One region of the Carnobacterium viridans genome, then DNA from elsewhere that is predicted to be linked to it. Evidence: a T-box and tRNA genes for the amino acid it is inferred to sense, from the RefSeq annotation. Region 1 holds a T-box; the other holds one or more tRNA genes.
The links. The T-box of region 1 lies ahead of glyQ (glycine--tRNA ligase subunit alpha). A T-box ahead of a tRNA ligase gene usually reads a tRNA of that ligase, here a tRNA-Gly.
Positions count from the first base shown of each region.

Region 2: it encodes a tRNA-Gly, which carries the amino acid that the T-box ahead of glyQ (glycine--tRNA ligase subunit alpha) is inferred to sense. The anticodon was not compared.

Region 1 is NZ_FNJW01000008.1:311,932-336,661, forward strand. It holds gene aspS (aspartate--tRNA ligase) at 1-1,494, shown strand, start outside; gene sppA (signal peptide peptidase SppA) at 1,660-2,697, shown strand; gene BLT48_RS02950 (RDD family protein) at 2,699-3,484, shown strand; gene BLT48_RS02955 (deoxyribonuclease IV) at 3,575-4,477, shown strand; gene BLT48_RS02960 (LemA family protein) at 4,809-5,396, shown strand; gene BLT48_RS02965 (TPM domain-containing protein) at 5,429-6,259, shown strand; gene truA (tRNA pseudouridine(38-40) synthase TruA) at 6,452-7,192, shown strand; gene BLT48_RS02975 (pyruvate, water dikinase regulatory protein) at 7,378-8,211, opposite strand; gene BLT48_RS02980 (Fur family transcriptional regulator) at 8,383-8,796, shown strand; gene rpsU (30S ribosomal protein S21) at 8,974-9,147, shown strand; gene BLT48_RS02990 (GatB/YqeY domain-containing protein) at 9,183-9,629, shown strand; gene BLT48_RS02995 (PhoH family protein) at 10,081-11,097, shown strand; gene BLT48_RS03000 (HD family phosphohydrolase) at 11,102-13,306, shown strand; gene ybeY (rRNA maturation RNase YbeY) at 13,358-13,834, shown strand; gene BLT48_RS03010 (diacylglycerol kinase family protein) at 13,818-14,213, shown strand; gene BLT48_RS03015 (cytidine deaminase) at 14,229-14,639, shown strand; gene era (GTPase Era) at 14,639-15,547, shown strand; gene recO (DNA repair protein RecO) at 15,633-16,448, shown strand; T-box leader at 16,488-16,665, shown strand; gene glyQ (glycine--tRNA ligase subunit alpha) at 16,927-17,838, shown strand; gene glyS (glycine--tRNA ligase subunit beta) at 17,840-19,924, shown strand; gene BLT48_RS03040 (DUF488 domain-containing protein) at 20,016-20,381, shown strand; gene BLT48_RS03045 (ABC transporter ATP-binding protein) at 20,436-22,151, shown strand; gene BLT48_RS03050 (metallophosphoesterase) at 22,211-23,047, opposite strand; gene BLT48_RS03055 (transcription repressor NadR) at 23,199-23,717, shown strand; gene BLT48_RS03060 (hypothetical protein) at 23,814-24,380, shown strand.
Region 2 is NZ_FNJW01000008.1:2,082,898-2,089,557, forward strand. It holds rRNA gene BLT48_RS11465 (23S ribosomal RNA) at 163-3,083, shown strand; rRNA gene rrf (5S ribosomal RNA) at 3,174-3,289, shown strand; tRNA gene BLT48_RS11475 (tRNA-Val) at 3,317-3,392, shown strand; tRNA gene BLT48_RS11480 (tRNA-Lys) at 3,394-3,466, shown strand; tRNA gene BLT48_RS11485 (tRNA-Leu) at 3,508-3,592, shown strand; tRNA gene BLT48_RS11490 (tRNA-Thr) at 3,628-3,700, shown strand; tRNA gene BLT48_RS11495 (tRNA-Gly) at 3,707-3,778, shown strand; tRNA gene BLT48_RS11500 (tRNA-Leu) at 3,829-3,917, shown strand; tRNA gene BLT48_RS11505 (tRNA-Arg) at 3,921-3,994, shown strand; tRNA gene BLT48_RS11510 (tRNA-Pro) at 4,025-4,098, shown strand; tRNA gene BLT48_RS11515 (tRNA-Ala) at 4,109-4,181, shown strand; tRNA gene BLT48_RS11520 (tRNA-Met) at 4,220-4,293, shown strand; tRNA gene BLT48_RS11525 (tRNA-Ile) at 4,315-4,388, shown strand; tRNA gene BLT48_RS11530 (tRNA-Ser) at 4,426-4,515, shown strand; tRNA gene BLT48_RS11535 (tRNA-Met) at 4,542-4,614, shown strand; tRNA gene BLT48_RS11540 (tRNA-Asp) at 4,651-4,723, shown strand; tRNA gene BLT48_RS11545 (tRNA-Gly) at 4,729-4,799, shown strand; tRNA gene BLT48_RS11550 (tRNA-Ile) at 4,808-4,881, shown strand; tRNA gene BLT48_RS11555 (tRNA-Ser) at 4,922-5,009, shown strand; tRNA gene BLT48_RS11560 (tRNA-Glu) at 5,035-5,106, shown strand; tRNA gene BLT48_RS11565 (tRNA-Ser) at 5,152-5,241, shown strand; tRNA gene BLT48_RS11570 (tRNA-Met) at 5,268-5,340, shown strand; tRNA gene BLT48_RS11575 (tRNA-Asp) at 5,379-5,451, shown strand; tRNA gene BLT48_RS11580 (tRNA-Phe) at 5,467-5,539, shown strand; tRNA gene BLT48_RS11585 (tRNA-Gly) at 5,549-5,619, shown strand; tRNA gene BLT48_RS11590 (tRNA-Ile) at 5,630-5,703, shown strand; tRNA gene BLT48_RS11595 (tRNA-Glu) at 5,723-5,794, shown strand.

The DNA.
Region 1 (24,730 bases):
GGAGAATTAGAAGTCGAAGTATACGATGTGAAAGTTCTTAATGCTTCAAAAACAACACCGTTTTATATTGAAGATGGTGTAGCTGTATCAGATGATAAAAGAATGCAATACCGTTACCTTGATTTAAGACGTCCAGAGATGACTCAGAATATGATCTTACGTCACCAGATGACAAAATCGATTCGTCATTATTTAGATGATCATAATTTTATTGATACTGAAACACCTTATTTAACAAAATCAACTCCAGAAGGTGCACGAGACTATTTGGTGCCATCCCGAGTTCATCCAGGTCATTTTTATGCATTGCCTCAATCGCCACAATTATTCAAACAACTCTTAATGGGAGCTGGATTTGATCGCTATTATCAAATCGTGCGTTGTTTTAGAGATGAAGATTTACGTGGAGACCGTCAACCGGAGTTTACTCAAGTCGATATTGAGACCAGTTTTTTGGAACCTGAAGAGATTCAATCATTTACTGAAGAATTATTAGCTAAAGTATTAAAAGATACAAAAGACGTTGAATTGACGTTACCATTCCCGCGTATGGGATATGACGAAGCAATTAGTCGTTACGGTAGTGATAAACCAGATGTTCGTTTTGGATTAGAATTAGTAGATGTCAGTGATTTAGTGAAAGATTCTAGTTTCAAAGTCTTTAGTGGAGCTATTGAAAATGGTGGAGCTGTTAAAGCCATCAACGCTAAAGGAGCTGCCGGCAACTACTCTCGAAAAGAGATTGATGCTTTAGGCGAATTTGTTTCTGTCTATGGAGCTAAAGGTCTAGCGTGGTTAAAAGTTGAAGATGATGGTCTAAAAGGACCAATCGCTAAATTCTTTAAAGAAGATGCAGAAGCATTGATTGAAAAAATGGATGCTAAAACAGGCGATTTGTTGTTGTTTGTAGCGGATAAAAAATCCGTTGTCCATGATTCATTAGGTGCATTGCGTTCGAAATTAGGAAAAGAATTAGAATTGATTGATGAATCTATTTATGCTTTTATGTGGATCGTAGACTGGCCATTATTGGAGTACGATGAAGAAGCAGGACGCTACTCAGCGGCTCATCACCCGTTCACAATGCCAAAAGAGTCTGATATTGGTTTACTTGAAACAGATCCTGGAAAAGTTTACGCTCAAGCCTATGATATTGTCTTAAATGGCTACGAATTAGGTGGAGGTTCAATTAGAATTCATACTCGCGACTTACAAGAAAAAATGTTTGCAGCTTTAGGATTTTCAAAAGAAGAAGCAGAAGAACAATTTGGGTTCTTGTTAGAAGCACTTGACTATGGTTTCCCTCCACATGGTGGAATTGCCTTAGGACTTGACCGCTTTGCTATGCTGTTGGCCGGCAAAGAAAATATTCGTGAAGTGATTGCTTTCCCTAAAAATGGAAAAGCGACAGATCCATTAACTTCAGCACCTAGTTTAGTCAGTGAAGCGCAATTAGATGAATTATCAATTCACACAACAAAAATTGAAGATTAAATTGTAATCTTTTCTTTGACAGTAAAAAACGTGAGCAAACGAATATTGCTCACGTTTTTTTGTTCACTGAAAATAACTTAGCAGAAATGAATTAAGATTTAGCTTGTTATTCATAGTCAATTTTGTCAAAATAGATTAAGGAAACAAAATTTGGGAGGTTTATAGATGAATGCAAAAAGATGGAGTGCAATTGGTGTTGCACTAGGGATTTTTATTTTCTCACTATTTTTCAGTCATTATTTTTCTTATATTGTCGAAAAACAAGAAGCAACTGAATCATTAAGTGATAATTTATTAGGCTTTTTAGGTACTACTGTATTGGAAGAAAGTTTAGTAGAAGCTGGGGATGCTTCTAAACGAATCGTTTTGTTGTCGGTAGACGGAACAATTTTAGACGGTCAAACATCTGGCTTTACAGGAGATTCAGTGTACGATCATGACTTGTTTTTACAACAGTTGGAACAAGTATTAGTAGACGATACGATTAAAGCCATTGTTTTATCCGTCAATACTCCAGGCGGTGGTACATATGAAAGTGCTCAAATCAAAGACAAATTAGTAGAGATTCAAGAAACAACTGAAAAACCTATTTATGTTTCAATGGGAAGTATGGCTGCTAGCGGCGGGTACTATATCTCTGCTTCCGCAGAAAAAATATTTGCTTCTGAAGAGACTTTAACAGGATCAATTGGTGTCATTATGTCCGGAACGAATTTTAGCGACTTGCTTGAAAAGATCGGGGTTGATGATACAACTATCAAAAGTGGCGAGTTCAAGGATATTGGATCCTCAACTCGGACAATGACTGAAGAGGATGCAGAAATTTTACAAACGATGGTAAATACGTCGTTTGATCGTTTTGTAGACGTTATTGTTGAAGGGCGTGGAATGGATGAAGAAGTGGTCAGGGCAATAGCTGATGGACGTATTTACGATGGTGCACAAGCTGTTTCAAATGGTTTGGTCGATGAAATAGGTTATCAAGAAGATGTACTTGAGGCGATTAAAAAAGATTACGATTTAGAAGATGCAGAACTCTTTACCTATCAAGGTCCTTCCATGTCATTTTCTTCATTGTTTAGTTCTAAAGTCAGTAGTTTATTTCAATCAGGTGAGTCAATGAACTCAGATATCGATAAACTGATGACAGCAATTGGAACACCTGATTCTCCTAAGATGATGTATTACTATGGAGGTGAATAGAATGAGCACACCTTCCAATAATCATGAGCACGACCACTTGAAAGAATCGACCCAAGCAAAAAAAGGCGATACAAAAGAGCTGGATGTAAGTGCGTTAAAAAAAGCGTTAGCTAGTGAAGAAGCAGAACTTGAACGAGCAAAACGATTAAAACGTTTAGAACAACAGAAAGCAACGATCATTAAGGAAGATTCTGCTGTTAATCCAGTTTCACAAGAATTTCAAAATAAATCAACAGACAAAATGAGTTCACAAGATCTTCGAGATGCTAGACGAAAGTATTGGCAAGAAAAACAAAAACAAGAAGAGCGTATGCGCAAACCATTTCACAGTTATCCTGCATTTTTCTATACAGGATTTTGGTTCAGATTTTTTGCTTTTTTAGTTGATTTACTCGTCATCTCAAGTATCAATCGATTAATTGTTCAGCCGCTATTCTTGTTATTAAGGCATCCATTAAATGATGATGCATTCTCAGCGTTTTCGTTAAGTAAATTGGTTATCTACTTACTCTATTTTGTATTAGCAACAAAATTAACGAATGGACAAACAATTGGAAAAATTATTTTTGGGATTCGAGTAGTTAGTTTTAAAGAAGAAAAACTAAGCTGGGCAACAGTCATTATCCGAGAATGCTTTAGTCGCTATATTTTAAAAACATTTCCATTTATCTATCTTATGGTGTTGTTCACACAAGAAAAACAACATTTAGGTGATTTTTTCAGTGATACATCTGTTGTCTCTGAAAACTTAATTCGGGCAAACCAGATGTCATTTGAGAAGCAATAAAAATAGAAGAACAAGTTCAAGTTTGGTTGTTCTTTTGAAATAACTAGCTTAGAATAAAAGAAAATGCAGTTAATGTTAGGAGAAAAAAAGATGGTTTTATTAGGTTCACATGTTTCAATGAGTGGAAAAAAGATGTTGCTGGGTTCAGCTGAAGAAGCGAGCAGCTACAACGCTACAACGTTCATGATTTATACTGGAGCTCCACAAAACACGCGACGCAAAGCAATTGAAGATATGAATATTCCGATAGGCACTTCCTATATGGAAGAAAATAATCTGTCTAATATGGTTGTTCATGCGCCATATATTATTAATCTAGGAAATACCATTAAACCTGAAAATTTCACATTTGCGATTGAGTTTTTAAGAGCAGAAATTTTAAGGGCTGAAGCATTAGGAGCTAGACAAATTACTATGCATCCAGGCGCGCATGTAGGTGCTGGTTCAGAAGCGGGTATTGCTCAAATTATTAAAGGATTGAATGAAGTTTTGCATAAAGATCAGCTAGCACAGATTGCTTTAGAAACAATGGCTGGAAAAGGAACTGAAGTTGGACGTAATTTTGAAGAAATCGCTAAAATTATTGACGGTGTAACGTTAAACGACAAACTGTCTGTCACAATGGATACGTGTCATATAAATGATGCCGGATATAACGTGAAGGAGGACTTTGATGGTGTTTTAAATGAGTTTGATAAAATTGTAGGATTGGAACGTCTTAAAGTGGTACATGTGAATGATTCAAAAAATCCACAAGGCAGTCATAAAGACCGCCATGCAAATATTGGTTTTGGAACGATCGGATTTGACGCTTTAAACAAAGTGGTACACCATCCTCAATTGATTCATCTACCTAAAATATTGGAAACACCCTATGTGGGAGAAGACAAAAAAGATAAAAAAGCACCATATGGCTATGAAATCAAAATGCTAAAAGAACAGACTTTTAATCCTAATTTATTAGAGGACATTTTAAATCAAGTAGGTTATTAATCACGCAAGTAGTACTCTAAAGAGAAAAAGAAAGATTCCTTTCTTTTTCTCTTTTCTTAACTTTATTATTTCCTAAATAATGAAATTTATGACATAATTAATACGTTCATAACAGTATAGGGAAATAAAGGTTCCATGTCTCTCCACAATTAAAATCGTCTATTCCAGAAGAGATTTATTTTATACTGTCAACACTATTTGTTGGATTTGCGAAATAATTTGTTGTTTTAAGGTTAAATATAAGGCTTTCATCCTTAAGGCGGATGCATCAATCAAAAATTTACAGTATAATTAAATCGTTAGAACAATATTAAGAAAGAAGGATGACAAAATGAAAAATATGAAAAACGGCACAAAAATAATTATAGGAATTATCGTAGCTGTAGTGATTATAGCCATTCCGTTAATTAGTTCGTACAACGGATTGATCAAAGAAGAAAGTAACGTAGATCTTGCGTGGTCACAAGTTGAATCACAATTGCAACGTAGAAATGACTTGATTCCGAACTTGGTTAATTCCGTTCAAGGCGCAATGGATCAAGAAGAAGAAGTATTTACAGCCATAGCAGATGCACGTGCTTCATTAAGTGGAGCGGGTTCGATGGAAGAAGAAGTAGAAGCAAATAACGAAATGAATTCAGCTTTATCAAGATTATTAGTAGTAGTTGAAAGTTACCCAGAACTAAAATCTAATGAAAATGTAACAGCTTTAATGGATGAATTAGCAGGTACAGAAAATCGAATTGCCGTTGAAAGACAACGTTACAATGAGACAGTGCAAGGATACAACAATCGTGTGAAACGATTCCCGGGTTCAATTATTGCAAATATGACTGGCTTCTCAGAAAAACCATACTTTGAAGCAGTTGAAGGTGCAGAAATAGCTCCTGAAGTGAATTTTGATAATGATGAGGAATAATCATAAGGATTTATGTGTTAGGAGGAAATTTAGTGAGAAAAATTGACCGTTTTTCAATTTTAAGTTTTTTCTCGATTTCTTTCGGATTGTTGCTTATGTTTCTATTTCCTTTAACTGCTGAGGCGGCTGTTGATTATCCAGAACCTTCTACTGAATTTTATGTTTATGATGAAGCAAACTTACTTTCTGACGAAACAGAAAAATTTATTATAGATGTCAATAAACATTATGAAGATACCCAAGAGAAGCCGCAAATAATTGTAGCTACTGTAAACAGTTTGCAAGGTGTGACAATCGAAGAATACACGGTAGAACTGTTTGAAAAGTGGGGAATTGGTAATGCTGAGTCAGATAATGGAGTCTTGATTCTTTTATCTGCTGAGGAACGTGAAATCCGTTTTGAAATTGGCTATGGATTAGAAGGCGCTCTGACAGATAGTGGAACTGGAGCGATTTTAGATCGAAATCTTGAAGCTTTATCCAATGATGATTACAATACAGCACTGAAAAGTATTTTTACTGAAACAGCGATAAGAGTTAATGAAGAATATCAGTTTGATAATGATACGATTTTTTCTGGCTACGACGTCAATGCCGAAGATTATGAAGACGACTCAGGAGACTTTCCAGCTATTCTGATAGTGGTGCTTATCTTCTTTGTTATCAGCAGCTTTTTTGGCGGCGGCGGATCAGGTGGTGGAAGAGGAAGAGGAAGCAGCATGTGGCCTTTCTTACTTGGAATGTCCGGCGGAAGTCGTTACCGTGGAGGCGGTGGTGGTTTTGGCGGCGGCGGTTTCGGTGGTGGAGGCGGCTTTGGCGGCGGCGGATCATCCGGTGGTGGAGGATCAAGCCGAGGTTTCTAAAATATAGCCAAGCTCTTTGAACTAAATCAGTAGTAAAAAATCTTAAATGCCCCTATCGTATAGAGGGGCATAAATAAACAAGTAATTTAATAACAAGTACTGTTAATGTCTAATCTAATAAACAATTATAGGTCTAATAGAGAAGTAGACGACATGGAAATAGGGCAAAATCAGATGATTAAGAGGGATATAATGAGAAACATTAAAATGACGATTGAGTATGATGGCGGTAGGTATTTAGGCTGGCAAAGGCTCAGTGATTCAGACAAAACCATTCAAGGAAAAATAGAAAATATTTTGACCGCAATGACAGGAACAAAAACTGAAATAATCGGATCAGGGCGCACGGATGCCGGAGCTCATGCTAAAGGGCAGGTAGCCAATTTCAAAACAACATCTACCATGGAATTTCCAGCGATGTTGGATCATTTGAACCGTTATCTCCCACGTGATATTGTCGTGAAGAAACTTGAGGAAGTACCTGAAAGATTCCATGCAAGGTATAATGCTAGTGGGAAAAAATACAGCTATTATGTTTGGAATAATAGTGTCCCTTCTGTTTTTGAACGTAATTTCAGCTATGATTTTCCTGGAGAACTTGATTTTAAAAAAATGAACGAGGCTTGCAATAAGCTTGTTGGAACACATGATTTCATAGGTTTCTCTTCACTCAAAAAATCTAAAAAATCGACGGTTAGAACGATTGATGAAATCAAGATCCACAAAGAAGGAGATCTGCTTCACTTTACATTCACAGGTGAAGGCTTTCTATATAAAATGATTCGCATCATTATGGGAACGCTCTTGGAAATTGGGTCTGGTATGGCAGATCCATCATCTATAGATGCTGTCTTTAAGAATGGAATCAGAAGCGATGCCGGCATGACAGTACCTTCTCAAGGATTGTTCCTAGATGAAGTTTATTATGACTAATTAGACGATTTACCGGATTACCACTACTAACTTTAGCTAAAGCTTCTCTAGATAGTGGACTGGTCTTTCAAAATAGAAAGAATAAACCTAAAGAACTATAGCTTAAAAGCTTTAATTCTTTAGGTTTATTTTTTTGCGACAAATAGAAAGATTACATGGTCTATTCAGTTAGAACTAAGCTCCAATTAGTTTTGTTCGAATTTCTTATGTTCGATTTGTAAAGTATTGATAATGATTGCAGCTGTCTCTTCAATCGATTTTTTTGAAACATTGATCACCAAACATCCTAATTTATCATACAAGTCTTTTGCGAAAACGAGTTCTTTATCAATTCGGTCTAATTTAGAATATTCCGTATCTGGATTCATTCCATAAGTAATCATTCGTTCACGACGAATGGAGTTCAGCGCTTCACGATCACTAGTTAGTCCAACGATTTTTTTCGGATCTACTTCCCATATTTGTTCGGGTATATGTGCTTCAGGAATAAGAGGCAAGTTAGCCACTTTATAATTCTGATTAGCTAAAAACATACTTAAAGGTGTTTTTGATGTTCTAGAAATTCCCAGCAATACAATGTCAGCTTCTAAAAATCCTTTAGGATCACGACCATCATCAAATTTAACAGCAAATTCAATTGCCTTAATTCGATTAAAATAAGTTTCATCTAAAAGGTGTAAAGCTCCTGGTTTTTGTATAGGGGCCATTTCAGAACGTTTTTCAAGTTCACTTATGATTGGAGAAAGTGGATCAAAAAAAATCAATTCATGCGATTGACAAAACGTTTTAGCTGTTTCATTTAAAGCTTTATCTACCAATGTATGAAGAACGATTGCATTATCCATTTCTGCTTTTTCTAAAATAGATAAAAGAGTATCTGATCCGCGAATGAAAGGGTAGGCTGAAACTTTAATATCTGCATCAGGAAACTGAGTCATAGCAGCTTGTCCAAGTTGACTAGCTGTTCCGCCTACTGAATCGGAGATGATATAAACATTAATCGTTGAGTTTGAAGACATGTTATTCCTCCTTTTTATATCTGCTTACTTCATTAATAGTATACAAGAACCCTCAACTAAACAACAATAAATCACTTAAAAAATGATGAAATCAAGAACTTGATTAAGCTGTAGCAAATGCGTTATACTATGTGATGGTAATTGGATCATGTAAAGGAGGCGACCACTTATATGACAGCAGTTGAACAAGCAATTAAAACGTTGAAAGAACACGGATATAAATATACAGATAAACGTGAAAACATGTTATCCGTATTTGCAGCTGAAAATCGATATCTAACTGCAAAAGAAGTACAACTTGGTTTGAAAGAAAGATACCCTTCTATCAGTTACGATACGATTTATCGAAACATTTATACCTTTGTAGAATTAGAGGTACTTGAAGAAACTGAATTAAACGGAGAAAAAATGTTCCGTTTTGGGTGTAAACACACTGGACACCATCATCATTTTATTTGTACAAATTGTGGAAAAACAAAACAAATCGAAATGTGCCCAATGAATTTCTTTGAAACTCAACTAAACGGGTGCCAGATTGAATCCCATCGATTTGAAATTTTTGGAAAATGTGAAAATTGTTCTTAATAAATGGTATTAAAAGCAAAAAACTGCTTATTTTTTATTAAAATATGGAAATGTTGTATTGACGTAAAAAAATACATTCGATATAATAAGGAAGGACAGTGTTTAAGAATACAGTAATTTTATTAATGTGTTCTAAAATAACAGTTACTTTTTCAAGCACGGAGGGAGGGAATTTATATGTCAAAAACAGTTATTAAGAAAAATGAATCTCTTGATGATGCTCTTCGTCGCTTTAAACGTTCCGTTTCAAAAACAGGTACTTTACAAGAAGCTCGCAAACGCGAATTCTATGAAAAACCAAGTGTGAAACGTAAGAAAAAATCTGAAGCTGCTAGAAAACGTAAATTCTAGTAAAAAAAGCTTTTAGAATTGAGGGTGGGAAAGTCTTGTCACTTTTAGAAACCATTAATGACGACATTAAAACTGCGATGAAAGCCAAAGATAAAGAATCTTTAGCTGTTCTACGTATGTTAAAAGCTGCATTGCAAAATGATCAAATCAGCAAAGGTAATGAATTAAGTGAGGATGAAGAGTTAACAGTTCTTTCTCGCGAAATGAAACAACGTCGTGAATCTCTTGCGGAGTTTAAAGAAGCTGGTCGAGAAGACTTAGTGGAACAAACTGAAGCAGCTATGCACCTCGTTGGTAACTATTTACCTCAGCAACTTTCTATAAACGAACTTAAAGCGATTATTCAAGAAGCTATTACTAAAGTAGATGCTAAGTCTATGAAAGATTTTGGAAAAGTTATGGGAGTTGTTGTGCCTTTAACAAAAGGTAAAGCAGACGGTAACGAAGTCAATCGATTAGTAAAAGAACTTTTGAATGCATAAAGGATAAGCGATTATCCGTTAAAAAAGATAAAGTTAAGATAATTCTTAACTTTATCTTTTTTTTTGCTCTTAAGGTTTAAGATGTGAATTTTTAGCTCTTCGTTAAATATGGTGTTGATAGAATAAAATAAAATTTCTTCTGGAATAGACGGGTTTGCTTGTGGAGAGCCAAGGGAACGTCTGAAGCCAGTAGTCTTCAGAGCTTTCAAGCCTTAAACAAAGCGTAATCGCCAACGCGCTAACGCTTTGTAATTCGCATTGAATCCAATGCAAGCTACAAGCAAACCTTATTCCTCCAGAAATATCTTATAACTAAATTAACTGAGCTATCAATACTAAAAAAGTATACAGCTGAATCTTTATCTAAGAAGGAAAGCTTCATTTTAAACAAAAAATGTGCTATTCTTTAAATGATAGAAAGAAGAAGGAGAGTGTTGTTTGGTTGACTAACTTGACGAATGAAACACGTTTAGTAAATTTGAAAAATGAAAATGCTACAGCTATTCTATTTGGTACTCAAGATAAACATTTAACGTTATTAGAAGAATCAATGGAAGTTATCATTAACAGCCGTGGAAGCCATCTGGAAATTATTGGCTCTGAAGAAAACACAGCTATAGTTGAGGAAATTCTTAATCAATTAGAAGAGTTGATCAAACGCTCCATTCAAATTGGACCATCAGATGTGATTACTGCCATCAAGATGGCTAAAAAGAATACATTGCAGTTTTTTATCAGCATGTATGAAGAAGAAATTGGGAAAGATCATGGCGGCAAACCAATACGAGCAAAAACATTTGGTCAACGTCAATATATTCAATCCATTAAAAAAAATGATATTACTTTTGGTATCGGCCCAGCTGGGACAGGTAAAACTTATTTAGCTGTTGTCATGGCAGTTGCTGCTATGAAAAAAGGGGAAGTGAAAAAAATCGTTTTGACTCGTCCGGCTGTTGAAGCAGGCGAAAATCTTGGTTTTTTACCTGGAGACTTAAAGGAAAAAGTTGATCCGTATCTGCGCCCAATCTATGATGCATTATATAGTGTGTTTGGCTTGGAGCACACTACTCGTTTGATGGATCGCAATGTTATTGAAATTGCTCCATTAGCCTATATGAGAGGACGTACCTTGGAAGATTCTTTTGTTATATTAGATGAAGCACAAAATACGACAAAAGCTCAAATGAAAATGTTTTTGACTCGTCTTGGTTTTGGTTCTAAAATGATTGTAAATGGAGATGTTACTCAGATAGATTTGCCTAGAGGAGCTATCAGCGGATTGGTCCATGCTGAAAAAGTATTGCACAAAGTTAAAGGGATTGATTTTGTGCAATTTGATTCGAATGATGTCGTGCGTCATCCAGTAGTTGCAAGCATTATAAATGCTTATAGCGAAGAAAAAACAATGGGCGAAATCAAAAAAGATGAAACCGAAAAACTGAGTTCTGAAAAAAAGAATAGGAAGTGAATGAATGCGAAGAAACTTAATACGCCTTCAGAAAAAATTGGGCAAGCTATATATTCCTTCTATTCTTTTGCTTACTTCTGTGATTTTATTTTTTATCATGTACAGCACTGTTAAACCCACTGCTTTAGATATTGAGTTGTTTCAAGTGGCAGATGAGACCATACGTGCCAATGCAACTGTAGAAGATACAGAAAAGACAAAAGAAAATAAAGAAACTGTCGCATCAACAGTTTCTCCCGTATACACATATAACCCAGACTTGAAGGATATTCAAACATCAAAAGTAGAAATTTTATTTGCTACGATAGATGAAGTGATTCAAGAATCAGATAAAAAATATGATGCTGACCTAAAAGAAGCAAGAAAAAAAGCTACCGAAGGCGATCCTGAGATAAGTGCTGAGAAATTGTCAGAGATAAAGGTATCTGAATTATCAGAAGAAGAGATGCTGAGGTTATTTAAAGAAAAATTATCTAATTTAGACGATGCTACAAAAGAATTTATTGATATGCTTCCAGATTGGGCTGTTTCAGATTTGTTGTCTACGAATGAAGCAACCTTATCAGGTATGAGAGAATCAATTATTTCTGTGATATCACAATTCATGACTCACCCTATTAAAAGTGAAGAAGTAAGTGAAATTAAAGTAGAAGCCAATAACAGCTTGGATTATTCTGATTTAGACTCAAATAACCAACGCATCGCAAGCCTAATCATCGATAATGCCATTGTTGAAAATAATACCTATAATGCAAATGCTACCGAGCAAAAGAAAATTGAAGAAATGGCGAATGTTCCTCCTTCGCTAATTTTGCAAGGGCAGGTAATCGTTCAAGAAGGACATGTTGTTGACAGCAATGATATGCATCAGCTTGAATTATTAGGTGTTCTAGACAATTCTTTTTCAAAGCAATCTTTATATGGTTTGATCGTCTTGATCTTTACGCAAGCGTTGCTTTTATATTATTTAGGTAAATCTAGAAAAATTGACAGAATCGAACATGGACGTCAAATTACGTTTTATTCTATTATTATGATCGTTTCGTTAGTGCTGATGAAAAGCTTGCAGCTGCTTCAAAGTTCAGATATCGATTACATCGGTTTATTGTATCCAGCTGCTTTAGCTTCAACGTTATTGACGGCATTTGGGTCACGTCGTTTTGGAATATTGGCCAATGGATTTACAGCTGCATTTTCTATCTTTATTTTCAGCCCAGAATCAGGCACTAGTTTCAGCATCATATTAGTCCTGTTCTACCTATTGAGCGGTATGATGGGGACAATGATTACACGAACTAAAATTACCAACCAATTCTGGTCTAGTTTTATTTGGGTCACTGTATTCAATGCTTTGTTTATCAGTTCATTTATTTTATACTTAAATATGCACTTTTGGTCGCAACAAGTTTTTCTAATGATTTTCTATGCTCTCTTGAGTGGAGTCATTTCTTACTTACTAGCTGTACTTCTATCGCCGTATATTGAGGTTTTATTTGAAGAGAATGCCGTATTGACGTTAACTGAATTGTCTAATCCGAATAGCCCCTTGCTAAAAGAACTGCTGACAAAAGCTCCGGGGACCTATCATCATAGTTTGATGGTAGCGAACTTAAGCGCAAATGCAGTCGGGGCTATAGGAGGAGATTCCTTATTTGCTCGAGTAGCTTGTTACTATCATGATGTTGGCAAATTGCGTCATTCAATCTTTTTTGTGGAAAATTTGCCGCCTGGGATGGAAAATCCACACAATTTATTAACCCCTTTTGAAAGCAAAGAAATTATTTTTGGACATGTTAGTGAAGGAGTCAAAATGCTTAAAGCGGCTAAAATGCCTCAATCGATTATTGATATCTGTGCTCAGCATCATGGGACAACCCTTATGAAATATTTTTATGTTACGGCTAAAGAGAAAGATGAATCTGTACTTGAAAGTGACTTTAGGTATCCAGGACCAAAACCGCAAACAAAAGAAGCAGCTGTCATCAATATTGCAGATAGTGCTGAGGCAGCTGTAAGGTCTATGTCGCATCCGACTAAAGAATCGATTGAAAAGTTCGTTCATCATTTAATTAATGGAAGAATCACAGATGGTCAATTTGATGAATGTTCGATTTCTTTACGTGAATTGAAAGTAGTTGAAAAAGCGATTTGTGAAGGATTGAATGGTACGTTCCATTCGAGGATTGAATACCCTACATTGACTAAGTAATACCAGGTGAGGGGTACAATTGTGGGATAAAAAAGGAGTGAGATAGGACTTATGGAGTTAGATTTATATGATGAAACCAATAAAATTACTACTGAACAAAATGAATTAATCCAGTCGTTATTGGAATTTGCTGGAAATCATTTAGAATTGCCAAGGGATACTGAGATGTCAGTGACATTTGTTGATGATGAAAACAGTCAAAAAATCAATAAGACCTATCGTGGAAAAGATCAACCGACTGACGTCATCAGTTTTGCTATTGAAGATGAAGTAGAAGACGAATTAATGATCAACTTTGATACTTTAGAAGAGCCAATGCCAAGAAATATTGGCGATATTATTATTTCTGTTGATAAAACCGCAAGCCAAGCCGATGAATATGGACATTCTTTTGATCGAGAATTAGGATTTTTGGCCTTACATGGATTCTTGCATTTGAATGGGTACGATCACATGACCCCCGAAGATGAAAAAGAAATGTTTGGATTGCAGAAAGAGATATTGGAAGCCTATGGACTTAAAAGATAAACAGGAAGTAGTGAAAAACTCTAGATTTTTAGATTCCTTTAAATTTGCATTTAAAGGAGTTCTAACTGTATTTCAAGAAGAGCGGAATATGCGTTCTCATATTGTGATTGGTTCAATCGTCTTAGTGTTGTGCCTGTTCCTTAATTTAGCTGTCAATGAATGGTTATGGGTTATTTTTAGTATATCTCTAGTGATCATAATGGAAGTTTGGAATACAGTCATTGAAAATGTGGTTGATTTAGCTGCTGGAGAACGGTACCACCCTTTGGCAAAGAAAGCGAAAGACATGGCTGCAGCAGCTGTTCTGATGACAGCGGGATTTTCTGTTGTAGTAGCAGCTATTATTATATTACCTAAATTATGGCAAAAATTATTTTAAAGGAGATCAACATTTATGCACATTGAAGAACAAAAAGTCGAAGATTTAATTCAAAAAGCAACGGACATGTTAGACAAAGCTTATGTTCCTTATTCTAAATTTCCAGTTGGAGCAGCTCTTTTAACGAAAGAGGGAGAAGTATTTTCAGGATGTAATATTGAGAACGCCTCTTTTGGTTTAACCAATTGTGCTGAACGTACAGCGATTTTTAAAGCAGTTTCTGAAGGGAAAAAAGAGTTTGAATATTTGGTGGTTACCGGCGATACAGATGGACCTATCTCACCTTGTGGGGCTTGCAGACAAGTACTAGCAGAATTTTGTGGTCCCGATATGCCTGTCTTACTAACGAACAATAAAGGAAATAAACAGATAACAACGGTTAGCGAATTGCTACCCGGAGCTTTTAAATCGGAGGATATGGTTTAATGAAAAATACAAATGAGCACAAATCGGGTTTTGTTTCTATAGTGGGACGTCCAAATGTTGGTAAATCAACGTTGTTAAATAGAATAGTAGGACAAAAAATAGCAATCATGAGTGATAAAGCTCAAACAACAAGAAATAAAATTCAAGGGATCTACACGACTCCAGAATCGCAAATCGTATTTATTGATACTCCTGGTATTCATAAACCCAAACATCGTCTAGGGGATTTCATGGTAGATTCAGCTTTTAGTGCTTTTAGAGAAGTTGATGTGATTTTATTTATGGTGAATATTGCAGAAAAACGCGGTCCTGGAGATAACTTTATCATGGAAAAACTAAAAACAGTAAAAAGTCCCGTGTTTTTAGTTTTGAATAAAATTGATAAAATACATCCAGATCAATTACTGCCGATTATCGAAGATTACCGTTCATTAGTAGATTTTGCACAAGTTATTCCGATTTCAGCCTCTGAAGGAAACAATGTAGATACACTGTTAGAGGAAATTACAAAATATCTACCAACTGGACCTCAATTCTACCCGGAAGATCAAGTGACCGATCATCCCGAATACTTTATCGTTTCTGAATTGATTCGTGAGAAAGTTTTAGAGTTGACTAGAGAAGAAGTTCCTCATTCTGTGGCGGTAGTAGTAGAAAGTATGCAACGCAACGAACTGGGGAAAGTTCAAGTTCATGCAGCGATCATTGTAGAACGTTCAAGTCAAAAAGGGATTATTATTGGCAAAGGCGGAAAAATGCTGAAAGATATTGGCATCCGTGCGAGAAGAGATATCGAAGTATTGTTGGGAGACAAAATTTACCTTGATCTTTGGGTAAAAGTTCAAAAAGATTGGCGCGATCGTCAAACGAATTTACAAGACTATGGTTACCGCAAAGATGATTATTAAGTAGCATGAACCAACTAAAAAAACAAACCATATTTTTATGGTTTGTTTTTTTAAGCGGAGATTGTAACTCGTAGGAGGATTCTAAATGGCTCAAGTAGAAGAAGTAGAAGGCATTGTGTTATCTGTGCGAAATCATCGCGAAAATGATCAATTAGTTAAATTATTTACGAATCGCTTTGGCAAGAGAATGTTTTTTGTTAAAGGAACCAGGAAACAAAAGAACAAACTTAGAACCGCGGTATTGCCATTTACGAAAGCGACGTATATTGCGGATATTCGTGATACTGGACTTTGTTTTATAAGAGATGCAAAAGAAGTTGATCAGTATAAAAGTATGCAAACCGATATTTTTTTAAATGCTTATGCAACGTATATTTTAAATTTAGCTGATGCAGCTTTAGACGATGGAATTGTGGATAGTACGTTATTTCATAAAATAGACCGGTGTTTAACCGAAATTGATGAAGAAACGGATCCTGAAATCGTGGTAAATATATTTGAAATCCAAATTCTCCCATACTTTGGTGTTTCGCCTGAATTAAGAGGCTGCCGTGTATGCGGAAATACAGAGGGACCTTTTGATTACTCAGGCAGTTATGGTGGATTGTTATGCCAAAATCATTGGCATTTAGATCGCCATCGTTACCATGCAAGCAGAAGAGCAATTCATTTTGTTCGTTTGTTTTCAGTAGTCTCATTGGATCAACTAGGTACTATTACAGTTAAAGAAGAAACAAAACGAGAAATCAGAACGTTGATTGATCTTATCTATGAAGAGTCCGTTGGAATCAAGTTGAAAAGTAAAAAATTTATCGACCAAATGTATACCTGGGGTAACCTCCTAATAGATAAAAGAGTTCCTCCGAATGAAGCACCAGATAAGAATGAAAGTAATGATTGACAAAAGTTCTTATGACAAGCTATGATAGTAACAACTGAATAACCAGCGATGAAAGAAAAGAGTAAAAATTTTACCTCTATAAAAGCGAATTTGGGTTAGTGAAAGCCAAGTATAGAAAAAATTTTGAAAGGCCTTCTGGAGCTGTTTACTAAAAGAGATGCTAGTTTTATACAAACTAGAATTAGGGTGGAACCGCGATTGTACTATCGTCCCTATGCTGATCAATATCAGCATAGGGACTTTTTTTGTCTTATTTTTTAGGGCTCTATATTTTTTAGTGTTGATAGCTTAGTTAAATTAGTTGCAGGATATTTCTGGAGGAATAGGGTTTGGCTTGTAGCTTGCATTGGATTCCATAGCTCTCCACAAGCAAACCCGTCTATTCCAGAAGAAATGTTATTTTCTTCTATCAACACCATTTGACGAAGAGTATTTTTTAGTTACCCATTAGGATTTGAAATGAAAAGGAGAATGCGTAATGAAAGAAAACAGTTTAACGTTTCAAGAAATTATATTGACTTTACAAAACTATTGGTCTGATCAAGGGTGCCTGTTGCTCCAGTCCTATGATACAGAAAAAGGAGCAGGAACAATGAGTCCTTATACGTTTTTACGTGCTATTGGGCCTGAACCATGGAATGCAGCTTATGTAGAACCTTCAAGACGTCCAGCAGATGGTCGTTATGGTGAAAATCCAAACCGTTTATTCCAACACCACCAATTTCAAGTCGTTATGAAACCTTCACCAGATAACATCCAAGAACTTTATTTAGAAAGTCTTCGCTTACTAGGCATTGATCCTTTAGAACACGATATTCGTTTCGTGGAAGACAACTGGGAAAATCCTTCTATGGGCTGTGCAGGTCTAGGTTGGGAAGTTTGGTTAGATGGAATGGAAATCACTCAATTTACGTATTTCCAACAAGTTGGTGGGTTAGAATGCAATCCTGTAACCAGTGAGATCACATTTGGTTTAGAACGTTTAGCTTCTTACATTCAAGATGTCGACAGTGTGTATGATATTGAATGGACAAAAGGCGTAAAATATGGTGAAATTTTTATTCAGCCTGAATACGAACATTCAAAATACGCTTTTGAAAACAGCAATCAAGAGATGCTTTTAATGTTATTTAATGAATATGAAAAAGAAGCGACTACTCAAATTGAAGCCGGGTTGGTTCATCCAGCTTATGATTATGTTTTAAAATGTAGCCACACCTTTAATTTGTTAGACGCAAGAGGGGCCGTTTCGGTTACTGAACGTGCCGGATATCTGGCTCGTATTCGTAAAATGGCTCGTTCGATTGCAAAAGCTTTTGTTACCGAACGCGAAAAATTAGGATTCCCTTTGCTTCAAGGTCAATCTATCGAAAACAAGGAGGCAAAATAATATGACTAAAAATCTGTTATTAGAAATCGGTTTAGAAGAAGTACCCGCTCATATCGTTACCCCAAGCAGCAAACAATTAACACAAAAAGTAGCTGCCTTTTTAAAAGAAAATAGGTTAGCACATGGAGAAGTGATTCCTTTTTCAACGCCACGTCGTCTAGCGGTCATTGTGAAGGATATTGCTGAAAAACAAGAAGATATCGAAGAATCTGTAAAAGGCCCTGCAAAAAAAATAGCTCAAGATGCTGAGGGAAATTGGAGTAAAGCAGCTATAGGATTTGCGCGTGGTCAAGGAGCAACGACTGAGGATATTTATTTTAAATCAATTAAAGACGTTGAGTATGTTTATGTAGATAAATTTATTTCAGGTAAAACCGCTAAAGAAATTCTAGTTGGTTTAGATGAAGTGATCACGTCTATGACTTTCCCAGTAAGCATGCATTGGGGCAACCACTCTTTCAAATACATCCGCCCATTTCATTGGCTGACAGCACTATTAGATGATGAAGTGATTCCTTTTAAAATACTGGATATTCAAACATCAAATACCTCTCGCGGACACCGCTTTTTAGGACATGATGTTACGTTTACTCATGCATTAGACTATGAAAAAACGTTAGAAAATGTTTATGTGATTGCGGACAGTGCTAAACGTAAACAAATGATCGTGAATCAAATTGAAGAGTTGATGGAAGCAAATCAATGGTCTGTTACATTTGATGAAACATTACTAGAAGAAGTAAACAACTTGATTGAATACCCAACTGCTTTTTATGGTTCATTTGATAAAAAATACCTCGATTTACCAGAAGAAGTATTGATCACATCCATGAAAGACCATCAGCGTTATTTTGGAGTGAAAGATAGCGAGGGGAGTATTTTACCTTACTTTATCTCTGTTCGTAATGGAAATGCTGAACACATTGAGACAGTTGCAAAAGGAAATGAAAAAGTATTGACTGCCCGTTTAGATGATGGCCAATTCTTCTTTGAAGAAGACCAAAAATTAACGATTGCTTCTTGTGTCGATCGTTTAAAACAAGTGACATTTCATGAGAAAATCGGTTCAATCTATGAAAAAATGAACCGAGTACAAGCTATTGCTCAATTGATTGGGAAACAAGTTGGCTTAACGACGACTGAGTTAACAGATTTAAAACGTGCCTCTGAAATCTATAAATTTGATTTGGTAACCAATATGGTAGGAGAATTTCCTGAATTGCAAGGAATCATGGGTGAAAAGTATGCCTTGATGCAAGGTGAGAACCCAGCTGTAGCTGCAGCTATCAGAGAACACTATATGCCGATCTCAAGTGAGGGAGAACTTCCACAATCGTCTGTTGGAGCAGTATTAGCTATCGCCGATAAATTGGAAAGTGTCTTGAGTTTCTTCGCAGTCGGAAGGATTCCAACTGGATCTAATGATCCATATGCCTTGAGACGTCAGACATACGGTATTGTACGCATTATTGAATCAAAAAATTGGGTTTTCCCTATGGACTCACTTAAGGAAAGTATTTTAGCTGCTCCTGTGATTACACAGAGCGCTTTGGTAGAAGGTTACCAATCAAGCACTCCACAAGTCATTGATTTTATTAAAGCACGTGTACGTCAATTATTAATGGCAGAGAGCATTCGTCATGATGTTATTGATGCAGCTTTAAATTCTCGTCAAGATAATGTACTGAAATTGATCGAAGCTAGTCGAATCATTAATGGTCATTTATCAGATGCTGTTTTTAAACCAACCATCGAAGCGCTGACTCGTGTTTTAAATTTAGCTGCTAAAGGAGAAGAACTCCTTGCTCAAACACAAGCTTCAGTAAATCCTGCTTTATTTGAAACACCATCTGAACAAAACTTGTATGAATCATTTGCTACAATTGCAACAGAGTCTAGCCAAGAAAACAGCAGTCAGAGCTATGAAGCTTTTGAACAGCTACAACCATTGATTGAAGCCTTTTTCAATGAAAATATGGTTATGGCAGACAATGAAGCTGTTCGAAATAATCGTTTAGCGTTGTTGATGCAGATTTCTGATTTTGTGTTGTCTTTTGCAAGTGTAGATAAATTAGTTGTTAAATAGCCTTTAGCAAATAGGTTTACTTTATGCTCCATTAAGGATAAAATTTTCCTTAGTGGGGTTTTTATTTAATTGGATAAAGGAGTGGACAACTATGCTTAAACATCCCTTAACCATGAAACGAGTTTATGAAAAAGTAGAAAAAGAAGATGGCTACCGTATTTTAGTGGATCGACTGTGGCCAAGAGGAGTAGCAAAAGAAAAAGCCGATATAAAAGAATGGGCAAAAGAAATTGCTCCAACTCCAACGATTCGCCAAGCATTTAACCATCAACCACAAAAATTTAATGCGTTTAAACAAGCTTATTGGGCTGAATTAGAAGCCAATCCACACGCGGAAAAATTTAAACAACATATTTTTGAGCAATTGCAATACACTCCGGTGACGTTTATCTATGCTGCCAAAGATGAACAATACAATCATGTGGTCATCTTGATGGAGTACGTTCAAACTAAATAAGGTACATAAAAAATTTTTGTTCATTAAATTGGCTAAATCAGATTGGAGGATCCTATGTTAAAACGTTTTTTTAGTTATTATAAGCCGTATAAAAAATTATTTATTTTAGATTTTGGCTGTGCGATACTCGCAGCTGTTTTAGAATTGTCGTTTCCGTTGGTAGTAAATCAAGTTATTGATGACCTATTGCCTTCAGCAAATTGGTCATTGATTGTAACAGTTTCACTATCGTTATTGTTTTTGTATGTAGTCAACACTTATTTGCAGTATGTAGTCGTTTATTTTGGACACAAACTGGGGGTGAATATCGAAACAGATATGCGTCGTGAATTGTATGGCCACTTGCAAGAGCAGCCGTTCAGTTATTATGACAATCAAAAGACAGGGAAGTTAATGACGCGCTTGACAACGGACTTATTCGAAATATCGGAAGTTGCTCACCATGGTCCCGAAGATGTGTTTATCACCATCATTACTTTAGGTGGGGCATTTTTATTGATGTTGACTGTACACGTTCAATTAGCTTTGGCAACATTCGTGATGATTCCTTTTATTACTATTGCATTAGTATTTTTCAATAAACGCATGACCAAAATAAATACAAAAATCTTTAATGATTTAGGCGAATTTAGTGCAGGTATAGAGTCGTCTGTTAGTGGAATACGTGTGGTTCAAGCCTTTGCAAATGAAGAACACGAAGCCGGAAGATTTGAGTTACTGAATCAAGCTTACCGATCATCCAAAATTTTATTCTATAAGATGATGGCCATCAGCTCTTCCTATAATTATTTACTGATTCGTTTAATTAACTTATTTGCCTTATTTTTTGGAGCATATTATACAATCCAAGGTGAAATTAGTTATGGTGATTTTGTAGGATTTATCTTATTATCTAATGTATTTGTTCGTCCGATTGAAAAAGTGAACACGATGATTGAGAGTTACCCTAAAGGAATTGCAGGATTTAAGAGATTAACAGAAGAACTAGATAAAAAACCTACTATTCAAGATAAAGAACAGGCGATTGTAGTCGACCGTTTAAAAGGGGATATTGAATACAAACAAGTTTCTTTTTGGTACGACTCATCCAAAAAAGTGTTGGACAAAATTAATTTATCGATTCGTGCAGGTGAAACGGTAGCATTTGTTGGACCTAGTGGCGCAGGGAAGACGACTATCTGTAATTTGCTGCCTCGTTTTTATGAGGTCAGTGAAGGAGAAGTAACCATCGATGGAATCAACATTCAAGATATGACAATGCAGTCATTGCGGGATCAAGTTGGTGTTGTCCAACAAGATGTGTACCTTTTTCCAGGGAGCATCAGAGAAAACGTGGCCTATGGGAAACTAGATGCTAGTGAAGAAGAGATCCGTAAAGCAGTTCAATTAGCGCATTTGGAAAAAGTTGTTGATGAGATGCCAGAAGGATTGGATACGATTATTGGTGAGCGAGGCGTAAAATTATCAGGCGGACAAAAACAACGCTTATCGATTGCTCGTATGTTTTTAAAGAATCCTCCGATCTTGATTTTAGATGAAGCAACCTCTGCTTTGGACACTGAAACAGAACAAGTGATTCAAGAATCTTTAAACTCATTAGCCGAAGGTCGCACGACATTGATCATTGCGCATCGTTTAGCGACAATCAAGCATGCTACACGTATCATCGTGGTAAATGAAGAAGGGATTACGGAAGAAGGCAGTCACGAAGAATTATTAGCAAAAAATGGGCCATATAAAAGACTGTATGAGGCCCAATTTAGTCAATAACATAGATATAACTAAACCACTTATGAGGAAAGAAAAAGATTTCTCATAAGTGGTTTAGTTTATTTAGTGCGTTCAAGAGTGATTACTAACAAATGGGGTTTATTATTGATTCGAAATGGAAATAGGCTATTTCCGATTCCTCGACTTACGACTAATTTTTTTGAGGGGTCTACTTCACTAGTATAGATTCCTGTGGTGTATTTAGGAAAGAAGCCCTGACCAGGAGCGTACAACGGACCTATAAGAGGGAGTCTTATTTGGCCGCCATGAGCATGACCGCTAAATGTGATATCTGGTTCAATAAGAGGGTTAGAAGTTAGATAATCTTCAAAATATTCAGGATGATGAGCGAGTAACAATACAGGCATGTCTGTTATAAAATTTATCATAGGTACATCAATAGGATAATCTTCATCTTTAACACCTACTAAAGCTAACTGAGCGCCGTTGAAATCTATAGTGATCTGTTCATTGTTTAATAACGTAACTCCGCTTTGATTGATTTCTTGATCCCATTCATTTAATTGACCGCTGCTTGTTTCATGGTTTCCCGATACAGCGTAAGTTGGCGCAAGAGCGCTCAAGGAGTGGCCGAATTCTTCTAAAGGTATATTGCTTAAGTCGGCTGTGCGATCAATTAAATCTCCTGTTAAAAAAATCAGATCTGGTTGAGCTTGTTCTATTTCAGAAAGCAATGTTTCAATTGAGATGCGATTTCTTTCAAAATGGGTATCTGATACGTGGACGATTTTTAATTGATCTAGTTCTGAGGGTAGATCATCGAGTGTAATCGTTTGGTACTCAACATCTAACGAGCGATTTTGATAGTAACCATATAAACAAAAAGGGAGTATTAAACTGATCAAGATAAGTAAACTGAGTTTAAATAGTTTCATTGGAACCTCCTAACTGACATCGTTTTTTAAAGTATAGCATATTTAGAAATACTTCCTACACATAAGAAGTTTTGTTTAAAAGCTTCAAACGTGGTCAATTAAGGTATAATAAGATTAAAACGAGCGCAATAATGGAAAAGGACTGATTTTTATGGAGGCAACGAAAAGAAGGGACAGCATTATTTCAATTTTATCACAAGAAAATAGACCCATAAGTGCAAGAAATCTAGCTGCGCGATTAAATGTGAGTCGCCAAATAATTGTGGGCGACGTGGCTTTGTTAAGAGCGAGTGGAGTCGATGTCATTGCTACTCCAAAAGGATACGTATTGGAATCTGCTTCTATGACGAACAAATATCTTGGTCAACTAGCTAGTTCTCATAATGCAGCAGAAACAAAAACTGAATTGTATGCGGTAGTCGATAATGGGGGAGAAGTGGTTGATGTTATTGTTGAACACCCGATATACGGAGAATTAAAAGGACGTTTAATGATCTCTTCACGATATGATGCAGATCAATTTATGGAAGCAATCGAAAATAAACAAGCCAACTTACTATCTGAATTAACCGGTGGCGTTCATTTGCATACAATAGCGTGTCCAGACAAAAAAACATTTGATCGAATAAAAAAAGAACTGAATATCTTGGGGCTTTTATATAAAAATTAAAAGGTGTCTTGACATCTTTTCGAAAACACTTATAATTAAATTTGCTAGCGTGTCTTGACACGTGTAATTGCACATTTGAAGATAGGAGTTGTTGAAATGAAAACAAATAGAGTTCATAAATTAACGATTGCAGCTTTGTTGGTAGCTGTAGGTATTTTAATTCCAATGGTTTCACCAGTTAAATTAATGTTGGAACCAGCATCTTTTACACTAGCTAGTCATGTGGCGATTTTTATTGCGATGTTTATCTCGCCTATGATTGCAGTAACTGTGGCTTTGGGAACGGCTCTTGGATTTTTGCTTGGTGGTTTTCCAATTGTTATCGCCTTGAGAGCTTTGACTCATGTTGTTTTTGCGGGAGTCGGATCTTATATTCTGTTTAAAAAACCTGCTATCTTACAATCGACCGCTAAAACGCAACTCTTTTCATTTTTAATCGGCTTGTTACATGCCGTTTCTGAAGTTGCTGTAGTTTCTGTTTTTTATTTTGGTGGTGAGATGACTACTGCGTATTATACGCAAGGTTTCTTACAATCGGTTTTCTTATTGGTGGGAGCAGGTACGATTGTTCACAGCATGATTGATTTCACACTTGCACATATTGTATGGAAATCTTTAATGAGTCGCTCGACATTCTCGGCAACAGTAGCAAAATTAAAATAAAAAATCACTGAAGTGAACAATTAATTTGGAACAATGCGCTATGCACTGTTCCAAATTAATTGTTTTTATTTTACGTTTGTCTAGGATAAAAAAAGATGATGGTAAAGAAGGTTAGGATAAAATAAATAACTTTTATTATTATTTGCAATAAAACCTGCTTATAGGCAATACTGAACTATTTAGTTAACCAATTTAAAGATTTGTTTTCTTATAGAGAGTATGCTATTATAAATCATGTATAGTTCTGTCTGAGAATAGATTTCGAGAGTAAAGTCGCACTAGTATTTGAGTGCGACTTTTAGAGACTAAATGTAATTTCTGAATAGAACCTAACGTTCTTTATTTTTTTG
Region 2 (6,660 bases), 1.8 Mb from region 1:
AACGCAACTTTGGTTGCAGCAATACGTTGTTCTTTGAAAACTGGATAAAGTTAAAAAGTGTAATTCAAGTAACAAACCAGAAACACACCGAAAAGTTTTAAAAATGAGTTTTTTTAAGGTTCTCATCGAAAGATGAGGTTTAAAAATTAACTGTTAACCATAGGTTAAGTTAATAAGGGCGCACGGTGAATGCCTTGGCACTAGGAGCCGATGAAGGACGGGACTAACGCCGATATGCTTTGGGGAGCTGTAAGTGAGCTTTGATCCAAAGATTTCCGAATGGGGGAACCCAGCATCTTTGATAGGATGTTACTGCTGACTGAATACATAGGTCAGTAGAGGTAGACGCAGAGAACTGAAACATCTAAGTACCTGCAGGAAGAGAAAGAAAAATCGATTCCCTGAGTAGCGGCGAGCGAAACGGGAATAGCCCAAACCAGAAAGCTTGCTTTCTGGGGTTGTAGGACTGAACACATAGAGTCATAAATGAAGTAGGTAGAAGAAGCGACCTGGAAAGGTCTGCCGAAGAAGGTAAAAGCCCTGTAATCGAAACCTATTTCACTCTGATCAGTATCCTGAGTACGGCGGAACACGAGAAATTCCGTCGGAATCCGGGAGGACCATCTCCCAAGGCTAAATACTCCCTAGTGACCGATAGTGAACCAGTACCGTGAGGGAAAGGTGAAAAGAACCTCGGAAGAGGAGTGAAATAGCCCCTGAAACCGTGTGCCTACAAATAGTTAAAGCCCGTTAATGGGTGATAGCGTGCCTTTTGTAGAATGAACCGGCGAGTTACGATCCCATGCGAGGTTAAGTTGATGAGACGGAGCCGCAGCGAAAGCGAGTCTGAATAGGGCGAATGAGTATGTGGTCGTAGACCCGAAACCAAGTGATCTACCCATGTCCAGGTTGAAGGTGCGGTAATACGCACTGGAGGACCGAACCCACGTATGTTGAAAAATGCGGGGATGAGGTGTGGGTAGCGGAGAAATTCCAATCGAACTTGGAGATAGCTGGTTCTCTCCGAAATAGCTTTAGGGCTAGCCTCGGAATTAGAATCATGGAGGTAGAGCAACTGTTTGGACTAGGGGCCCTTCTCGGGTTACCGAATTCAGATAAACTCCGAATGCCATTGATTTATATCCGGGAGTCAGACTGCGAGTGATAAGATCCGTAGTCGAAAGGGAAACAGCCCAGACCACCAGCTAAGGTCCCAAAGTTTATGTTAAGTGGAAAAGGATGTGGAGTTGCTTAGACAACTAGGATGTTGGCTCAGAAGCAGCCATCATTTAAAGAGTGCGTAATAGCTCACTAGTCGAGTGACCCTGCGCCGAAAATTTACCGGGGCTAAACATAACACCGAAGCTGTGGATAGAACCATTGGTTCTATGGTAGGAGAGCGTTCTAAGGGCGTTGAAGCTAGATCGTGAGGACTAGTGGAGCGCTTAGAAGTGAGAATGCCGGTATGAGTAGCGAAAGACGGGTGAGAATCCCGTCCACCGAATGACTAAGGTTTCCTGGGGAAGGCTCGTCCTCCCAGGGTTAGTCGGGACCTAAGTCGAGGCCGAATGGCGTAGACGATGGACAACAGGTTGAGATTCCTGTACCAGTTGGTTTTGTTTGAACAATGGAGGGACACAGTAGGCTAAGGAATACGCGCTGTTGGATATGCGCGTCCAAGCAACAAGTTTTGAAGTGAGTCAAATGCTTGCTTCTTTAAGAACAAGTTGTGATGGGGAGGGAAATTAAGTACCGAAGTTCCCGATGTCACACTGTCAAGAAAAGCTTCTAGTTAGAAACCAACTGCCCGTACCGCAAACCGACACAGGTAGTCGAGGAGAGAATCCTAAGGTGTGCGAGAGAACTCTCGTTAAGGAACTCGGCAAAATGACCCCGTAACTTCGGGAGAAGGGGTGCTGACCAATTGGTCAGCCGCAGTGAATAGGCCCAGGCGACTGTTTATCAAAAACACAGGTCTCTGCAAAATCGTAAGATGACGTATAGGGGCTGACGCCTGCCCGGTGCTGGAAGGTTAAGAGGATGGGTTAGCTCTCGGGCGAAGCTCAGAATTGAAGCCCCAGTAAACGGCGGCCGTAACTATAACGGTCCTAAGGTAGCGAAATTCCTTGTCGGGTAAGTTCCGACCCGCACGAAAGGCGTAACGATCTGGGCACTGTCTCAACGAGAGACTCGGTGAAATTATAGTACCTGTGAAGATGCAGGTTACCCGCGACAGGACGGAAAGACCCCATGGAGCTTTACTGCAGTTTGATATTGAGTGTTTGTACAGCTTGTACAGGATAGGTAGGAGCCATTGAAGCCAGGACGCCAGTCTTGGTGGAGGCGTTGGTGGGATACTACCCTTGCTGTATGACCACTCTAACCCACAGCCCTTATCGGGCTGGGAGACAGTGTCTGACGGGCAGTTTGACTGGGGCGGTCGCCTCCTAAAGTGTAACGGAGGCGCCCAAAGGTTCCCTCAGAATGGTTGGAAATCATTCGCAGAGTGTAAAGGCATAAGGGAGCTTGACTGCGAGACCTACAAGTCGAGCAGGGACGAAAGTCGGGCTTAGTGATCCGGTGGTTCCGCATGGAAGGGCCATCGCTCAACGGATAAAAGCTACCCTGGGGATAACAGGCTTATCTCCCCCAAGAGTCCACATCGACGGGGAGGTTTGGCACCTCGATGTCGGCTCATCGCATCCTGGGGCTGTAGTCGGTCCCAAGGGTTGGGCTGTTCGCCCATTAAAGCGGTACGCGAGCTGGGTTCAGAACGTCGTGAGACAGTTCGGTCCCTATCCGTCGCGGGCGTAGGAAATTTGAGAGGAGCTGTCCTTAGTACGAGAGGACCGGGATGGACACACCTCTGGTGTACCAGTTGTTCTGCCAAGGGCATTGCTGGGTAGCTATGTGTGGACGGGATAAACGCTGAAAGCATCTAAGCGTGAAGCCCCCCTCAAGATGAGATTTCCCATCACGTAAGTGAGTAAGACCCCTGAGAGATGATCAGGTAGATAGGTTGGAAGTGGAAGTATAGCGATATACGGAGCGGACCAATACTAATCGGTCGAGGACTTAACCAAAGCAAGACCCGGTGTACGAAGGTAAGCAAACGAAACACACTTTAGACTTTATCCAGTTTTGAGAGTCCAACGGACTTTCGATTGAAATTGTGTGGTGATGAGGGCAAGAAGGTCACACCTGTTCCCATGCCGAACACAGAAGTTAAGCTTCTTAGCGCCGATGGTAGTGAAGGGTTTCCCTTTGTGAGAGTAGGACGTTGCCACGCAGATTCAATTAAAATTTTATTTCCCATGGAGGTTTAGCTCAGCTGGGAGAGCATCTGCCTTACAAGCAGAGGGTCGGCGGTTCGATCCCGTCAACCTCCACCATGAGTCATTAGCTCAGTTGGTAGAGCATCTGACTTTTAATCAGAGGGTCGCAGGTTCGAATCCTGCATGACTCATAACTAATCATTCAAGTAAGGTTAGTTATGCCAGACTTTATGCGGGTGTGGCGGAATTGGCAGACGCACTAGATTTAGGATCTAGCGTCGAGAGACGTGGGGGTTCAAGTCCCTTCACCCGCACCATTTTTTAGTTGAATGATTAGTGAAGTACCACTTTAGCCGGCTTAGCTCAGTTGGTAGAGCATCTGATTTGTAATCAGAGGGTCGAGGGTTCAACTCCTTTAGCCGGCATTTTTTGCGAAAGTAGTTCAGTGGTAGAACATCACCTTGCCAAGGTGGGGGTCGCGGGTTCGAATCCCGTCTTTCGCTTACTAGTTCAACTAGTGAGGTCATTCGTAAGAATGAAAAGCTGTTCTAATGCCGGGGTGGCGGAACAGGTAGACGCACAGGACTTAAAATCCTGCGGTGAGTGATCACCGTGCCGGTTCGATTCCGGCCCTCGGCACCATTTGCACCCATAGCTCAATTGGATAGAGTACTTGACTACGAATCAAGGGGTTAGAGGTTCAAGTCCTCTTGGGTGCATTTCTTTTGAAAAAAAGAATAACTCAGTAACGGGAAGTAGCTCAGCTTGGTAGAGCACTTGGTTTGGGACCAAGGGGTCGCAGGTTCGAATCCTGTCTTCCCGATTGAAATTTTGGGGCCTTAGCTCAGCTGGGAGAGCGCCTGCCTTGCACGCAGGAGGTCAGCGGTTCGATCCCGCTAGGCTCCACTTTTTATAAAATTTCATCTTTATTACCTTATTATTATGGCGGTGTAGCTCAGCTGGCTAGAGCGTCCGGTTCATACCCGGGAGGTCGGGGGTTCGATCCCCTTCGCCGCTATTATTATTTTTTAAAGATCTTGGACCTTTAGCTCAGTTGGTTAGAGCAGACGGCTCATAACCGTCCGGTCGTAGGTTCGAGTCCTACAAGGTCCATTAATCGGTTAAGATTAAAGTAACCTTGTATCATTATGGAGGATTACCCAAGTCCGGCTGAAGGGAACGGTCTTGAAAACCGTCAGGTGTGTAAAAGCACGCAAGGGTTCGAATCCCTTATCCTCCTTTTTTAAAATGATTCATTTATATTATCGCGGGGTGGAGCAGTTGGCAGCTCGTCGGGCTCATAACCCGAAGGTCACAGGTTCAAGTCCTGTCCCCGCAATTTATCTTTTGAAAAAAAGGTAGTTTTAAAAGTAAAGGTCTCGTGGTGTAGGGGTTAACATGTCTGCCTGTCACGCAGAAGATCGCGGGTTCGATTCCCGTCGAGACCGTTTTTGCGAGTGTAGTTTAGTGGTAAAACCACAGCCTTCCAAGCTGTTGATGCGAGTTCGATTCTCGTCACTCGCTTTTTTTATGGGCCTATAGCTCAGCTGGTTAGAGCGCACGCCTGATAAGCGTGAGGTCGATGGTTCGAGTCCATTTAGGCCCATTGAATAATTTTATAAATCAATAATTATTTTAGTTGTTTTGGGGAAGTACTCAAGTGGCTGAAGAGGCGCCCCTGCTAAGGGTGTAGGTCGTTAACGCGGCGCGAGGGTTCAAATCCCTCCTTCTCCGTATTTTTATTATTGTTAGTTTTCAAGGCCCGTTGGTCAAGCGGTTAAGACACCGCCCTTTCACGGCGGTATCACGGGTTCGATTCCCGTACGGGTCATAAACAATTTTGTTTAATTTAATAGCATCATCTTATCAGTCTTATGGAGGATTACCCAAGTCCGGCTGAAGGGAACGGTCTTGAAAACCGTCAGGTGTGTAAAAGCACGCAAGAGTTCGAATCTCTTATCCTCCTTTTTTAAAATGATTCATTTATATTATCGCGGGGTGGAGCAGTTGGCAGCTCGTCGGGCTCATAACCCGAAGGTCACAGGTTCAAGTCCTGTCCCCGCAATTTATCTTTTTAAAAAAGATAATTTTAAATGCAAAATTGGTCTCGTGGTGTAGGGGTTAACATGTCTGCCTGTCACGCAGAAGATCGCGGGTTCGATTCCCGTCGAGACCGTTTAATTTAATACTTGGCCTGGTAGCTCAGTTGGTAGAGCACTTGATTGAAGCTCAAGGTGTCGGCAGTTCGATTCTGTCCCAGGCCACTTTTTAATGCGGGTGTAGTTTAGTGGTAAAACCACAGCCTTCCAAGCTGTTGATGCGAGTTCGATTCTCGTCACCCGCTTTTTTTTTTTGGGCCTATAGCTCAGCTGGTTAGAGCGCACGCCTGATAAGCGTGAGGTCGATGGTTCGAGTCCATTTAGGCCCATTGTACTACAATTTAGAACGGCCCGTTGGTCAAGCGGTTAAGACACCGCCCTTTCACGGCGGTATCACGGGTTCGATTCCCGTACGGGTCATAAAAATAAGCCGAATAAAAAGGATAAGAGGAAACTTCTCTTATCCTTTTTTGATTCAATAATTTTTAGTAGTTCTACGTCAAGTAACGTAGGTGAAGAATAATAGTCTTGTCATTTCAATAGTTCAGGCAGATTTCATGGCTTGCGTTAAGCATCCATGGAACCTGTTTCTTTAAGAGAATAGCCTCAAAAAGTATAAATGAAGAGCATTATACTAAAAGAGATAAAAAAAGAAATGGCACAGAGTTGCAAAGTTCTTTGTGTTAATTTAGCTGAAATCGATTTTTTTTTGGAAAAAACTAATTGAACGACTTTAACAGTAAAAGGTAAAGTAAGTATAAAGATAAATGATAGGCTCTTGAAAGTAGGAATAAAAGAGATGAAACTGACTGCATAGATCAGAATTAGTAAATATAAAACGATACGTTGAAAGTGTTTGTGATCTAAAAAAAGATTGTTTGGATCATGGTCGTTCAACTGTCCATTAATTTTTGTATAGTTTAATTGAAGTTTTCCCAGCTCAACTAAAAAGACCATTAGTATTAATGGAATACTCCAATAAAAAAGTGTATTAGGGATGAAATTTGCTTGAACAAAAAAACTTAGGTAGGTTAATATACCACCCTTAAATACACTAGAAAAAAATAACATCAGCCACGAATAACCCTGTTTAACAAGATAAAATTGTAAATGAATCACCAAACTATAAAAGAAACATAACAATCCTACTAAATAATGAATGTTGTAAGCAAAGTAATAGATGAGCAGTAAATTTAATACTTCAAAGATAAGAAATGGAATATGATTAAATGAAAAAGGTGATTTAATCGTTTTAAATAAAAAATTTCCTAATAAGTGATTAAAAA